Regions from separate parts of the Neobacillus sp. NRS-1170 genome, predicted to be linked through region 4. Evidence: riboswitches for the same ligand, from Rfam matches in the RefSeq annotation. Region 4 holds a riboswitch; each other region holds the start of a gene.

Region 1 (3,759 bases), on a different contig from region 4:
AGTTTTCCCCCTGTAAATTTAATGATTTATATTAACACTGCATGTATATGTGTCACGGAATGACGTTGTCCTAATAAATTAGCCTTTTTTTTTTTAGATTAAGAGAAAATAGGCAAATGATAGAGTATGATACAAGACCAAAACCCAGAGGAATGAGCAGTGTGTGTGCTTGTATCCTATTTATTACAGATAGCACGAAAAAAATAATAGAATATCCTTTTCTTTAGCATTATTTAATCAGATAATAAAAAGAAAAAAGAATGTAAAAACCATAAGGAGAGGAATCATTCGAGGTGTTACAAACGAAGCAGATGAATCAATGGTTTACATATTTTCAACTTTTTAAAAAATCTAAGCATTTTACGGCTTTGCTTTTTGGGCAAATTTTTTCTTTATTAGGGAGCTCGATTACAAATGTGATTCTTCCTATCGTTGTTCTTCAAGTGTCACATTCGACAGCAATGATGGGGTCTGTGATGGCGGTTTATATGACCCCATTTGTCGTGATGCTTCCGTTTTCAGGCGTCATGGTTGATAAAATGAATAAAGTAAAAATTATGTTTATCGTGGATATTGTCCGTTTTATCTTCATGATGATTTTAGCTGTGATCGCATTTATGGGGCAGTTAAATATGACCGTCCTTTTTATGATCATGTTTGTTATGGGCATGATGGATAGTTTTTTTCAGCCAGCCTATTCAGCTGTACGAGCGAAGGTTTTTACAGAGGATATTCGAAACGCCGCCAATTCTTTAACTCAAGTCAGTATGCAGGTGTTAAGAATATCAGGACCGATTATTGGAGGATTGATTGTATCTTCCTTATCTTCAGGCTGGGGATTTGGAATTGATGCCGTTACTTACATTATTTCATTAATCTTTTTATTTAGCCTTCGGACGTTATCCTTTCAAAAAATAAAAGAAATTCAAAGTGAGAAAAATTCAATCAAACAGGATTTTTTGGAAGGGATTGTGGTCCTTAAAGAAAAGCCCTGGTTATGGATTACGATTCTAGCATTCTCCTTAATAAATATTTTTTCAGGCGGCATCATTAGGGTGTTAATACCATGGCTTGTAAATATTTATTATGAGTTTGAACCAGTTGTATTTGGTCTTGTTCTTTCTTCGTCCGGGGCAGGGGCTATTTTGTGTGGGATCATTTTTGGTTTAAGAAAAGAATGGAAAAAAAGAGGGTTGCTTGCTTATGGGGGAGTTGCATTAAGTGGAGCAGCATTGTTAATGATGCCATTTATCTCGAGTGTTCCGATTTTAATGTTGTGTATGTTTATGGAAGGTGCCGGAATTATGTTATTCGGTTTGATTTGGGAAACGAGTCTTCAAGAACTTGTCCCAGAAGAAAAATTTGGGAGAGTCGCGAGCTTAGATATGTTAGGTTCATTTGCTCTTTTACCTTTAGGATATCTGATAACTGGCTGGTTAGCAGAAGGGATGGGAGAAATCTTCACTTTTATTCTTTTTAGTAGTATCATCATTTTCATTTCTGTTGCCGTCATGCTGAATGAAGAGATAAGAGGCTTTAACTAAAAATGAAAAAGCAGTAAACGTTCTTTACTGCTTTTCGTTTCATCATCGTTCTACTAGGTTTGTAACAGAAACACTTTGTTTATTGCTTGGTTCGTCTAGCGGATGAATGGTTGCTTTTCCACTTTGTTGATCTACATGCTCAATATAAATGCGTGTACCGTTATAGGTCACGTTTTCCATTTGCGGTGAATTACATATTTCCTGTGCGCGTTGTGCATCCATCATGAGTAACCTCCTTTCGTTTTTTACTACAAGAGTATTTGTATTAAACGAAGGGTTTATTCGTATGAATGGAATAATTTATTGGTTGAGTGATGTAAAAAGCTTTATTAATAGTTAGAATTATGTTATTAATTATATGTAAGTTACATAACAATATATTGTTGTTTGTTCTACTAGGGGGGTCCGATGGCTCGGACTGAGAGAAGGATGCATAAAATCCTTTGACCCTTTGAACCTGATCTGGATCATACCAGCGTAGGGAAGTAGTTTTGAAGGTGTCATTTTCGTTTTTCGATTATGCGCCGCTACTTTTTGACGATTAATCAGGTTCTGTTTTCCAACAGAGCCTTTTTTTATTGTCATCTATTTATATGTCTGTCTATGGACTTAACATGTAATGGACTATGCTGTAACTTCTAGATTGCAAAATCTATCATTTTTAGGAGGAAGTTACAATGCAAAAGGAAGTAAATGTAAACATCGGAATACAATCACCATTTACAGGAAGCAGAAAAGTTTATCTTGAAGGATCAAGACCTGACATTAAAGTCCCGATGAGAGAAATTCAGTTGACACGAACGGTTACAACTTATGGTGAAGAGGAAAATGCACCTGTTCGAGTTTATGATACAAGTGGGCCTTATACAGACCCGAACCATCAAATTGATATCAGGAAAGGGCTTCAGGCACTTCGCAAAAAATGGATTTATGAACGCAATGATGTTGAAAACTATGCGGGAAGAGAGATAATGCCACGAGATAATGGCTACCGTGATGCAGACGAGCGGGCCAATCTTGAATGGTTTCCTAACATAAACAAATCACCTTTGCGTGCCAAAAAAGGCCATAATGTTACCCAAATGCATTATGCGAAAAAAGGGATCATCACTCCAGAGATGGAGTTTATCGCGATTCGTGAAAATGTAGAGCCTGCATTCGTCAGGGATGAAGTTGCCCGCGGGAGAGCAATTATTCCAGCCAATATAAATCACCCTGAAAGTGAACCGATGATTATTGGACGAAATTTCCATGTGAAAATCAATGCCAATATTGGAAATTCAGCTGTTTCTTCCTCGATTGAAGAAGAGGTTGAAAAAATGACGTGGGCTGCTCGCTGGGGAGCTGATACAATCATGGATTTATCCACTGGAAAAAATATACACACAACAAGAGAGTGGATTATTCGCAATGCCCCTATCCCAGTAGGAACGGTGCCGATATATCAAGCCCTTGAAAAGGTGAACGGAATTGCTGAGAATCTAACCTGGGAAGTTTATCGCGATACCTTGGTTGAACAAGCGGAACAAGGGGTCGATTATTTTACGATTCATGCTGGTGTGTTGTTACGTTTTATCCCTTTGACAGCGAAACGGACGACAGGTATTGTATCCCGTGGGGGTTCGATTATGGCGCAGTGGTGTCTGGCCCACCATCAGGAAAATTTTCTTTACACCCATTTTGAAGAAATTTGTGAAATTTTAAAGAAGTATGATATTTCGGTTTCATTGGGAGATGGACTTCGCCCTGGCAGCATTGCCGATGCCAATGATGAAGCGCAATTTGCAGAGCTTGAAGCTTTAGGGGAATTGACGGAAATTGCCTGGAAGCATGATGTCCAGGTCATGATTGAAGGCCCTGGACATGTTCCGATGCATATGATTAAGGAAAATGTGGAAAAGCAAATGGAAATTTGTAGAGAAGCTCCTTTTTATACGCTTGGGCCCTTAACAACCGATATTGCACCAGGTTACGACCATATTACTTCCGCCATTGGCGCCGCGATGATTGGCTGGTTTGGAACCGCCATGCTTTGCTATGTAACACCAAAGGAACATCTTGGCTTACCCAATAAGAATGACGTTCGTGATGGTGTTATTGCTTATAAAATTGCGGCACATGCTGCTGATCTGGCCAAAGGTCATCCAGGGGCGCAATTGAGAGACAATGCCTTATCGAAAGCTCGTTTCGAATTCAGATGGGAAGACCAATTCAA
Region 2 (3,759 bases), on a different contig from region 4:
TTGCGGTACAAAGACAAGTACCCCGCCAACACCTGCTACTAAGCCTTCAATGATGAGTGCATGAATAAATTCAGAAGCATGTATAGCTGTCAATATTTTTTCAAAACCGGCCGTAATAGGTCCTGTTAAAAGAGCTTCTAAGCCATCTGACAACGGTGTTCCAAGCCAATCAAATGTAAGCATAAACATTAAATACATAAGGAACAAAAAGATCGGCATCCCTATATACCGATTCGTGACGATGCTATCTATTTTTTCTGAAAGCGGAATAACCGAATCACTTTTTATCGCAACTTCTGCGATAATTTTATCAATAACTTCTTTTCTCTTTAAATAAATGAAATTAGCCAAAGACTTGGTGCCATAGTGTTGTTGTAACTTCAATTCCAAGTTAGCAGCTATGACACTGATTTTTTGTGAGTCACTTATTCTATTTAGATAATTTTTAACGTATTCATTTCCCTCTAAGAATTGAATTGCCAGCCATCTTAGTGAATGTTCTGTTTTACCCGTGATTTCATAGGACAATGCCAAAATCGCCTCTTCAACCTCATTCCCATAATGAACAAGATTCCTATTTATGGGGATGATAGAATTCGTGGAAATGACATCTACAAGCTTATCGCAGCCCTTCCCGCTTCGAGCGACTGCAGGAACAACAGGAACGCCGAGTATTTTAGCCAGCTTTGATGCATCAATGTGAATTCCGCGTTTATTTGCGACATCTATCATATTTAGTCCGATAAGAGCAGGCTTTTCAAATTCCAGCAATTGCAAAGTCAAATGCAAATTGCGCTCTAATTGAGAAGCATCGAGAATATTTAGCAAGCGATCCACTGATTCATTTAAAAAGAATGACGTTACAACCCCTTCATCCTTTGAAAGCGGATTTAGAGTATACACACCAGGCAAGTCAATTAATCTGCCAATATTATTTTTAAATACTCCTACTTTCTTTTCAACTGTTACACCGCTCCAGTTGCCAACATACTCATAGGAACCTGTTAGATTATTAAACAGCGAGGTTTTCCCAGTATTGGGGTTTCCAATTAGAGCAATTTCCATTATATTCTCACCACTTCTATTTGAATTGCTTCTTTCCTCCGGATTCCAATACACTGGCCGCAGGATTCTATCATAATAGGACCGCCAAAGGGCATTACACACTTCACGCAAACTTCTGATCCTTCAGTAATTCCTAAATCTAGCAATCGTCTTTGTACGAGGTGACCCACATGTGAAATGTCAATAATTTTTCCTTTATCCCCTGCTTTTAATAAACCAAACATGTATTTTCACCCTATCTATGTTAATTGAGAATGATTCTCTTTCTTTATAAGGTAATTTTATCATTTAGTTAAGGTATTTAGCCTATTCAACTTGTGACAAAAAAGCGAAAAAAAAAAGCCGCGAGGCTTTTCTTTTGTTAAAACTTATTTTTCCCGGACTAGCATTCTCTTTGGCATTGCTCCAATAACAAGAATGACAATGATGGCACTAATCACAAAGCTAGGAAGCATATATGTCCCATTATAAAGCAGGGAATAAATCATAACCGGCTGGCCCTTTGGGGCATACTCTCCAAAGAAAACGAACCCTGAAACGAAATGGCATAGATAACGAAGCAAGCTCCCAATGAAAGCACCAAATATTACATAGCTAATCCATTTACCTTTTTTCCCTTCATTAAGCATTTTGCTTATCTGACGGGCAAAAATGCCCGCAAAGCCTACCACTGTAAAAGCTATAAAGTAATCAATAATTCCTTGAATAATTGTATATACTTGCGCAAAACCAAGAATGAACTGTAATAATCCTAATAAAAATCCGGTTAAAAGGCCGCCTTTCATTCCCCAGCGGAAGGCCATTAGGAAAATCGGTACCATTGCGATTGAAACCGATCCTCCCTGCGGCCAGATTTTAAACGAAAGAATATTTCCCACATAATCCAATAAATACGCGAGCGCAGTAAAAACAGCAACCTCGGTAATAAATAAAGTATTATTTCTTTTAGTCATTTCAATTTCTCCCTCCATTTTGGTAAACAAAAAAAAGCAATGCAAGACATAAGGATTGTCTGCATTGCTAATCTATCTGGCAAACCACATCCCTACGCTAGTGTTAACTAACAGGTTCATAGGGTCAGAACTCAACCGTTCACTCTCAGCCGCCATTTGCAGCTCCCCCTGTGGAACTATACAATTAATTCTTTATGAATATACTACTATTCCAAATCGAATACAAGGGTAAATTTAAACTATTTTTAAAAGAAGATTTTTGTGACAAATTAACTATGTAAATATTAGGAAAATAATTTTAACATGTTTTTAAGAGGGTTTTTTGTCATTATCAGCGAATTATGATGGTAAGGCGTAATGTGTTTCGGGAGGGACAATATGTTTAAAAATGATCAAACAGATTTAATTGCTTTCTTTGATAAACATAAAGATCAATTGCTTCTTGATTGGGAAAATTCATATATTATTTCTAAAGAAGACCCATATATAGAAAAAATAAGCGAAAATGGCAAAGCACTTTTTCATGTTATCTTAAATATGCATAAGTTGACCGAAGAGGAGCTTTTGTTAGTAATCGAAAAGATTGCAAAAGAAATATCGGAAGAAAGAGTAATTGCCAATATTAACATTGGGGATTTTGTTTATAATGTAAATCTTGGCAGAACGATTATGTACAGTTATTTAAGCAAAACGGGGATATCATGGGGAGAAATGCAAGAATCGATCAATCGGATTAATTTCTGTTTTGACAAGTTTTTATACTATGCAGTTTCTAATTATACAGAAGCAAAAAACAAAATCATCGAGGAAAAGACTATGTTCATCGACTCAACCCATCAGGATCGACTAACCCTTTTGGGTCAAATGACATCCAGCTTTATTCATGAATTTAGAAACCCGCTCACATCTGTTCAAGGATTTATCCAATTGCTTAAAGCTGATTTTCCAAATATGAGATATCTTGATATTATTTCAAGTGAATTAGATCAGTTAAATTTTAGAATCTCTCAGTTTCTGTTATTATCCAAGAAAGAATTGATTGGGAAGGAAAAGGATTACTTTAAACTAAATAAATTGATAGACGAAGTTTTGAACTTTCTCTACCCTAGCATACTTGATGGCAAAGTTAAAATAATCAAAGAGTTGTGTGAGGAAATAACGCTGCACGGTTATGCTGATGAAATTAGACAGGTTTTTATCAATATTATATTTAATGCAATTGATGTTTTAAATCATCATGCGAATCCCCATCCAACAATAGAAATTAACAGTACTTTAGAAGACAACAAACACATTATTATTACCATTTCAAATAATGGTCCTGCGATTCCAACTGAATTGCAAAAAACAATTTTTGAACCGTTCTTCACGACGAAAAAACTTGGTACTGGTCTAGGTCTATTCGTTTGTAAAGAAATTATTGAAAAACACAAAGGGAAATTAACCTGTAATTCCACACCGAATAAAACCACCTTCTCCATACATTTACCGATTGCATTAAGTTTGGAATCTGAACATTTAATAAATGATAGAAACTAATCCCACTTAATAAAAAGGCGGGATTTTTTTTATCTAGGAAATTTCTTCCGACTTCCCTCTATCTTGCATAGGATATAGGAAAAAATTTAAGCAGGAGAAAAGTCCAATGTTTACATTAAAAGTTGATAATGAAATTGAGCTTCAATTGTTCGAGAGGCACCATGCCTCAAAGCTTTTTCAACTAGTTGAGGACAATCGTAAT
Region 3 (3,759 bases), on a different contig from region 4:
GCATCATGAATAAAATCCTTCGCTAATGCAACTGCGTCATATAAAGACTCGCCTTTTGCAAGTTCAGCCGTGATCGCTGCAGAAAAAGTACAGCCAGTTCCGTGAGTGTTTTTCGTTTGAATTCGTTTCTTGGCAAAACTGTAGAATTCTGTCCCGTCAAACAATAAATCGATAGATAGAGATTCATCTTCATCATGGCCGCCTTTGATGATAACGTTTTGAACGCCAAATTCTAATAATCTCTTAGCTGCTTCCTCTTTATCTTTGGCCGTTTGAATCGACATGCCAGTAAGAACCTCTGCTTCCGGTATGTTCGGTGTAATGACCCTTGCAAGCGGCAATAAATATGTTTTCATAGCTGATATGGCTTCCTTCTGCAGTAAAGAAGCGCCACCCTTAGCAATCATGACGGGGTCTACCACAAGATTTTCCCAATTATATTTTCTTATATTTTCAGCAACCGCCTCGATAATCTCTGCATTAAACAGCATTCCGGTTTTCACGGCATCCGTTCCCATATCATCACCAATCGCTTGCATTTGTTTTACTACGGCTTCTACTGACATCGGATACACTCCATGAACACCGAGTGTATTTTGCGCGGTAACTGCGGTTAAAGCTGACATCCCAAAAACCTGTAATTCCTGAAAAGTTTTAAGATCTGCCTGGATTCCCGCTCCACCGCCGCTATCCGATCCTGCAATCGTTAATGCTTTTTTCATTTTATTTGCCCCCTTAAACCTGTTTGATTGCGCAGTATTGTTTGATATCATCAGTTGAAACAACTGACAATTGGTTTAAAAATTCGATTTGGAAACTGCCTGGTCCTTGTTCAATTGTTTTTTGTGCTGCCTTTTCCGCTGCAATTCCATAAAAAGTTAACGCAGCAACGGAAGCCTTGATTAGATCTTTTTCGACACCTGCAAAAGCACCGATTACAGAGGTCAATAAGCATCCTGTGCCCGTTACTTTTGTTAAAATTGGATGACCATTTGCAATGGCATATGTGGTATTGCCATCGCTGACGATATCTTCCTTTCCGGTAATGACTACTAAGCAATTCATTTTCTGGGCAGCTGTAATCGCAAGATCAATCACATTTCCCTCGGTATTACCAGCGTCAACGCCCTTGATTTCCCACTTTTCACCAACGACATTTGCAATTTCCGCCGCATTTCCTCTAATGATTGCGACTTTAACTTCCTTCATGATTTTTTGGGCTGTGTCTGTCCGATAGCTTGTTGCTCCAGCACCAACTGGGTCAAAAATGACCGGGACATTGTGTTGATTTGCAGATTTTCCTGCAAGAATCATAGAATTGACGTTTTGAGAGTTTAAGGTACCAATATTTAAAACGAGCGCACTAGCGATTTTGGCCATATCGGCTACTTCTTCCTCTGCATAAGCCATAACCGGTGATGCCCCAAGTGCCAAAAGCCCATTTGCGGTAAAATTCGTTACCACTACATTTGTGATATTATGTACAAGTGGATTCACTTCTCTTACTTTTTGTAATGTTTCATACAAACTGTTTTTTTCCATTAGATTTTCCTCTTTTCTTTTTTTAAAATAAAAAAACCAGATCCACACATGGACCTGGTTCATAAGCAAGTAAGCGCAATGACTATTCTCGACTACTTTCCTACGCTGGTATTATCCAGATCAGGTCCAAAGGGTTAAAAACGTTGCCGTTTTCTCTCAGCCCGCATTATGGGCACCCCTAGTAGATACTTAACGTATTAATTTCAAATCAATAATACTCCTATTAAACTTATAAGTAAAGATTTAATTACTTAAAAAAATTATCCTATAAGGTTTACATAATATTATTATGATAAATAAAAAATACTTCCTTGTCTATTCCTTCATATACTAAATGTTTTTATTCTTTTTTCGCCAGCTCCATTAGCTCCTTTAATTCATTTGTAAATCCTTTCACTACCCGATTACCAACAACTGTTACTGGCACCCCTAAAAAACCGTACCCTTCCACTTCCTTTTGATATTCAGGGTTTTCCGAAACGTTCCTAGTTTCAAAAAGGATCCCTTCTTCTGTAAGAACTTTTTTAACCATTGTACATTCAATGCAGTCGTTTGTCGTATAGACTATCACTTGCTTGCTCATCATTGATTTCCCTTCTTTTAACGATTTTCTAGCTCATAAAATGATACCGTGTTTCGCCATAATGTATCAGAAACTTCTTCTAATGACAATTTTTTTATTTTTGAAATTTCCCGTATTGTTTCAATCATCATATTCGGATGGGTCATTTTCCCGGTAAAAGGACCTTCGAACGGCCATGGACCGTCTGTTTCAATCATTATCTGCTCTAGAGGATACATGTGAACGATGTTCCTTATTTTTTCTTTATAAACGATATCAGGGGTAACAGAAATAAAATAGCCATTCTCTATCATTCTCATGATGGTTTTCTGGTCTCCCTTAAACCAGTGAAAATGTGCCTTTTTAATAGAGTACTTTTCCAAAAGATCACAAACAATCGGTGCATCCTCATGGACTGCGTGAAGGACAATTGGTTTATCCCATACGACCGCACTTTGGACAAATTTCTCCAGTATATTATGATATTGTTCATATTGGACGTCAGAAACCTTATTCTGTTGCCTTAAATAATATGGAAGCCCAACCTCTCCGATAGCAATCATGTCGCCACGGTGCTGATCTATCCACTTTAGTAATTCACTTATGTACTCCTTACTAGCCAATGATTGCTCTGGGTGGAAACCAAAAGCTGCCTTCACTTTTTGATATTTTCGGCTTAATTCAAGGTTTCTTATACACGAATCAAGATCAGTTGAAACGGAAATCATTCTATCTATCAGTGGAGAACTATTCATTATATGTTTCATTTCATCATCTTTGTATTGGTCAAGATGAATATGGGCATCAATCATTTTAAGCAACTTACACATCCCCTTTATATCAACAAATAAAGCGCTTTCATACGACAAATAAATTCGAGAAATGTCTGTTCTTGCGCTTTCCCAAGGAATAAAGGAATATTTCCTCGACCGTTAATTTTTAATAGAGCCTATAATATAGCCATTTTACCATTCCTTATCCTAAGAAAACATGAAAACAGGAAATAATTTAAACTCTTCATTGTTTCGACTTTTTTCGCTCTAATTCTCTAAATACAAACAAAACCCCATGAATGTCCGTGGACATTCATGGGGTTTTGTCTTTCTATGGTGCCTGACACCATGATAAATATTTGGAATGTTTTGTGTATGGAAATATAATATATTAATAGTATGGGGGTGTTTCTGGTGGGAAATGAGATGAAGGGGCCGAAATCGCATTCTAGTACGAATAACAATAATAAGACTGACGTAAGGGTTAACAATCATTTTAGTCTTACTATCAATTTTGGTGATTCTTTAAATATTCTTGCATTAATTGCTGGGATTTATTTCATTAGGAGAATTGCCAAGAAACAAAAATTGAAGAAAGAAAAATTGTAATGGGATGTAATTTTTTAGATTCATAGATATAATCACTAGAAAATACCGAATCCGCCCAAATTAGAAATATCTAATTTGGGCGGATTTTAATTTATTAATAGAATATTAGTAGCAATACTTTACCATAATTATTCAAAAGGCTAGTGTTCTTATTGGTGGTAAACTATCAATCAAATAAAAATATTCACCTAATTATAAATAATAGCCATTCCATTATTACGCCTCTGATTCCCAATATTAATATACTAAGCCGGTTACCATTTTCCTCGGAAC
Region 4 (3,759 bases):
CATGCCCATCGTTAGGGAGAAACATCGCTCCGACTACATTTGGCGAAAGGGAAGGTTCCATTTCTTGTAATTCCTTTGCATCCAGCCATTTAATTTTTGGATCCCATTTCCTTTGAAAGGCAACCTGTTTTTTTACTTCGTTTGCTATTTCTTCGGTTTCAGCAATTTTGAACATCCCTTTATTCACATACTCGATATCGATTCCTGAATATTCATATAACTCACTTGTGATTGCAGAAAACATCGCCTGACTTTTTAAAGCCAACTGGAATAAAGGACCGTCTTGTTCAATCTCCGCTTGTGCTGCCAGCATTCCGGCAGCCGCACTTGACGCTTGGCAAGCCAATTGATCTTTCTCAATGATGATTGCTTTTCTTCCCATTTTTGATAGTTGATAGGCAATGGAGGTCCCATTAATTCCTCCACCAATTATGGCAACATCAAATGAATTTTCCACTTTAACCCTCCTCTAATGCATGAACGTAAGTTTTAACAGCGGATAATGGATCGGGCGCTTCTAAAACTCCTGACATGACTGCAATCCCCTTTACCCCTGCCTGAAGTACCTGCCCCGTATTCTCTGGGGTTATGCCTCCGATAGCAATAACAGGAATGGATAGTTGTGTTAGCCTCGATAATTCTTCAAACCCTTTTGGGGTCTTACCCGGTTTTGACTGTGAAGGGAAAACATGACCGTATAGGAGGTAATCAGCACCCTTCTCTTTTGCTTTTTCTCCTTCCTCGTAGGAGTGAATGGAACTCCCTAACACAAGTTGAGGAAAATTTTCTTTTACAAGGTCTGCATCTAAACTATGAAAGGCTAATTGAACTCCCCTGACCCTTGTTACGAAGGCAACATCGACCCGATCATTAATAATGATCTTAGATAGGGGTATGTTTTTCTTTGTTAAAAGTTCAACTGCGTGAAAAAGCTCCCTAGCTGATCTTTGTTTCTCTCGTAAGTGAATCGCCGTTACATATGGGTGAATATCCATTACAATTTCACATAATTGCTCGATCGGCATTTTTCCATTGGAGATAATATGGAACTCTTTCCCATTAAAACTAGTGAAAATACAAGTCCCTCCTTTGAGAAGATTCCGCTTATCTATGAAATAAAGTGAAAAACAAAAAACCACTTCCAAATGTTTAAGGAAGTGGTCGAAAATTTGAATAGAAACGATGGTTCTTCAAATATCCAGTTTTCCACTTCCCTACGCTGGTATTACCCAGATCAGGTTCATAGAGTCCCGAAGTAACACTTCAATCTCAGCCCTTTAAAAAGGCACCTCTAGCGGAATTGCTTGAAATATTAATTTGTAATGTTAACCTTTAAGGATAATGTTAACACTTCTGTTAGAAAAGTTAAATAACTTTTTTATACTAAGGGAACCTTCATTTAACTTATATTTAGTTTACTATGCTTTCTGCTAATTAAATTTCTTTCCTATCTTATTATTGGTAACTTCGATTTTCCCGGGCAAAACAAAAAGATACTCAATCAAGTTTTCTAATAAGTCCATTATTAACGATGTTGTCTCGTAATCCATTTCCGTTTCCAATTCAAGCATCCGATGAAGGGAACCCTCAGTTGCCAATAAATGGCTAAGGGATTGAATAGGCTTTGCCAAATCCACATGATTCGGCAGGATTTCAAGCTGTTGAGACAAAGGCTGAGCCTTACTTTTATCCCCGAGAAAATGCTTTAGGATACTTTCAATCACACGTTTTGACATAACGGCAGTAGCTGAATTTTCTCTAGCTTCATAAACATTTATTGCTGAACGGTAGGCCCTGATCAGATCCTTGGGTATATTGGGTAGACTTTCTATTTGATTTACCGGATGTTTGGAAGCTTGAAGGTCATAAATAAAAGTATCAGCATTTTCGCCTTGTTCATCTATACCTTCCTTAGTCATTATGACGAATACTGCTGATTTTTTACATAATGGACAACTACTCTCAGTTACCATGCCATGCTTACTGCTCTGGTAGTTTGCATTAAGCATAAATTCAGTGGTTTTTCTGCATTCCGGGCATTCGTACTGAATATTCTTTGGTATCTTTAGATTCCCATACTTTATGTAAGAAATGACGGAGCCTGGATTTATCCTTCTCATTCGTTATGCCTCCCGAATTTCATTTATGCATACTACCAGTGTGTCTCCTTTTACTACATTACCAATTAGATTTCATTCCTATAGTTTTTTCATCCATTAGGATTTCCATTCCAAGAACTAATTAAATAATTCCTTTCATATATGTTATTCTCATGGATTCATTTTCCAAAAATGAATCAGATAATATAAAAAGTGAGTGCATAAAAACACTCACCTGCAGAAAAAAATAATAGCACTTATTAATAGTTAAATAATTAGTTAGAACGTTCACCAAGCCAGTCACCAATAGTTGGGTAAGTTATTTTTGTAGCTTGGCTGCCAAATGTAATGGACGTATGACCAACAGGTAAATTTTTAAACTGTTTATCTTTACTAGAAATAGCGTCCATCAAGGCTTCTACCATATGCGGCTGGGCAATTAGATCAGATTTACCTGCCAAATTTAGTACATTAGCAGTGATATTGTTCAGATGGACCTTACGACCGCGGACAACCAGTTCCCCTTTAATCAGTTTGTTTTTTTGATAAAAATCTCTTATCCACTGGCGATATGCTTCACCTGGAAATGGAATTCCATCATTCAACCATTTTTGCAGTAGTTTAAAGTTTTTTACAAATTTCTCGTTATCAGCACGATCGACAAGACTTACAAATGGTCCAAAGAAATTTCCCATTGGTTTAATCAATTTGTTTCCAAAGTCAATCATTTCAGGAGGAATCACACCTAGAGTATCTACTACTTTATCAATATTAAAATATTTTTCATTCAGCATTGCCCCGTAAGAGCCTGAATTCTCGAAATCAAAAGGACTTGTCATAAAAATTAGATTACGAATCGGTAATTCAGGGTAAAGTGCTGCAAATATAGACGTCATCGTACCGCCCATGCAATATCCAAGGATGGACAATTCGTCTGCTTTTGATGTTTTTAAGACTTTTTTAACCGCTCTTGGTATATAGTCAACGATAAAATCATCAAGTTTCATATTTCGATCTTCGTAACCTGGGGTCCCCCATTCAAGGAGATAGACATCAAACCCATTATTAACTAAATATTCAACTAGACTTCCACCCTTAGTTAAATCCAATACATATGGTTTATTTATTAGTGCATAAATCAAGAGTAATGGTATTTTATGCTTTTTCGGTTTTTCGGAAAGATAACGATATAGTTTCGTTTTATTTTTAGTCCAAACCACTTCTTTCGGAGTAGGACCTACTTCTGGTTCTGGGTCAATGGTTAACACTTGGGTTGCCTTGATGACACGTTTTATTTGCTGTCCGTACTCTTGAGGGAATAAATCAAAAAGCATTTCCCATTCTTTTTCGGCCATTATACTCAAGTTGTACACTCCTTCCTTAGTTTAGTAATTTTTTTGCTATGTACTTAGCCATCCACCTACATAACTATTACATGTAAAGTCCGCCATTAATATTTAGCTGTTGACCAGTAATATAGTCACCATCTTTACATAAAAAAGAAACGCCACGTGCTACTTCTTCCGGTTTTCCTAACCGTTTTTGTGGTACCTTTTCCACAATTCCAGCTAGCACTTTTTCAGGAATCGCTTGAACCATTTCGGTTCCGATAAATCCTGGGCAAATCGCATTAACTGTTACATTCGTTTTCGCTAGTTCT

What was found. A riboswitch is a leader RNA that binds a small molecule or an ion and turns the genes downstream of it on or off. The one in region 4 is predicted to bind thiamine pyrophosphate.
Region 1: linked by a shared signal. The riboswitch ahead of thiC (phosphomethylpyrimidine synthase ThiC) and the one ahead of ACIFOT_RS00205 (thiamine phosphate synthase) in region 4 are both predicted to bind thiamine pyrophosphate.
Region 2: linked by a shared signal. The riboswitch ahead of thiT (energy-coupled thiamine transporter ThiT) and the one ahead of ACIFOT_RS00205 (thiamine phosphate synthase) in region 4 are both predicted to bind thiamine pyrophosphate.
Region 3: linked by a shared signal. The riboswitch ahead of thiM (hydroxyethylthiazole kinase) and the one ahead of ACIFOT_RS00205 (thiamine phosphate synthase) in region 4 are both predicted to bind thiamine pyrophosphate.

The regions. Positions count from the first base shown of each region.
Region 1 covers NZ_JBITPF010000014.1:249,811-253,569, forward strand. Annotated here, with positions in the region: gene ACIFOT_RS06810 (MFS transporter) at 294-1,544, shown strand; gene ACIFOT_RS06815 (small acid-soluble spore protein H) at 1,587-1,766, opposite strand; TPP riboswitch at 1,932-2,045, shown strand; gene thiC (phosphomethylpyrimidine synthase ThiC) at 2,222-3,759, shown strand, end outside.
Region 2 covers NZ_JBITPF010000036.1:44,755-48,513, reverse strand. Annotated here, with positions in the region: gene feoB (ferrous iron transport protein B) at 1-1,065, opposite strand, end outside; gene ACIFOT_RS16185 (FeoA family protein) at 1,065-1,289, opposite strand; gene thiT (energy-coupled thiamine transporter ThiT) at 1,434-2,018, opposite strand; TPP riboswitch at 2,091-2,197, opposite strand; gene ACIFOT_RS16175 (histidine kinase N-terminal domain-containing protein) at 2,397-3,557, shown strand; gene ACIFOT_RS16170 (GNAT family N-acetyltransferase) at 3,664-3,759, shown strand, end outside.
Region 3 covers NZ_JBITPF010000032.1:69,761-73,519, forward strand. Annotated here, with positions in the region: gene thiD (bifunctional hydroxymethylpyrimidine kinase/phosphomethylpyrimidine kinase) at 1-722, opposite strand, end outside; gene thiM (hydroxyethylthiazole kinase) at 736-1,542, opposite strand; TPP riboswitch at 1,623-1,732, opposite strand; gene ACIFOT_RS15085 (glutaredoxin family protein) at 1,883-2,128, opposite strand; gene ACIFOT_RS15090 (TatD family hydrolase) at 2,143-2,934, opposite strand; gene ACIFOT_RS15095 (hypothetical protein) at 3,292-3,486, shown strand.
Region 4 covers NZ_JBITPF010000003.1:48,536-52,294, reverse strand. Annotated here, with positions in the region: gene thiO (glycine oxidase ThiO) at 1-457, opposite strand, end outside; gene ACIFOT_RS00205 (thiamine phosphate synthase) at 459-1,043, opposite strand; TPP riboswitch at 1,195-1,303, opposite strand; gene ACIFOT_RS00200 (hypothetical protein) at 1,431-2,120, opposite strand; gene phaC (class III poly(R)-hydroxyalkanoic acid synthase subunit PhaC) at 2,375-3,454, opposite strand; gene phbB (acetoacetyl-CoA reductase) at 3,531-3,759, opposite strand, start outside.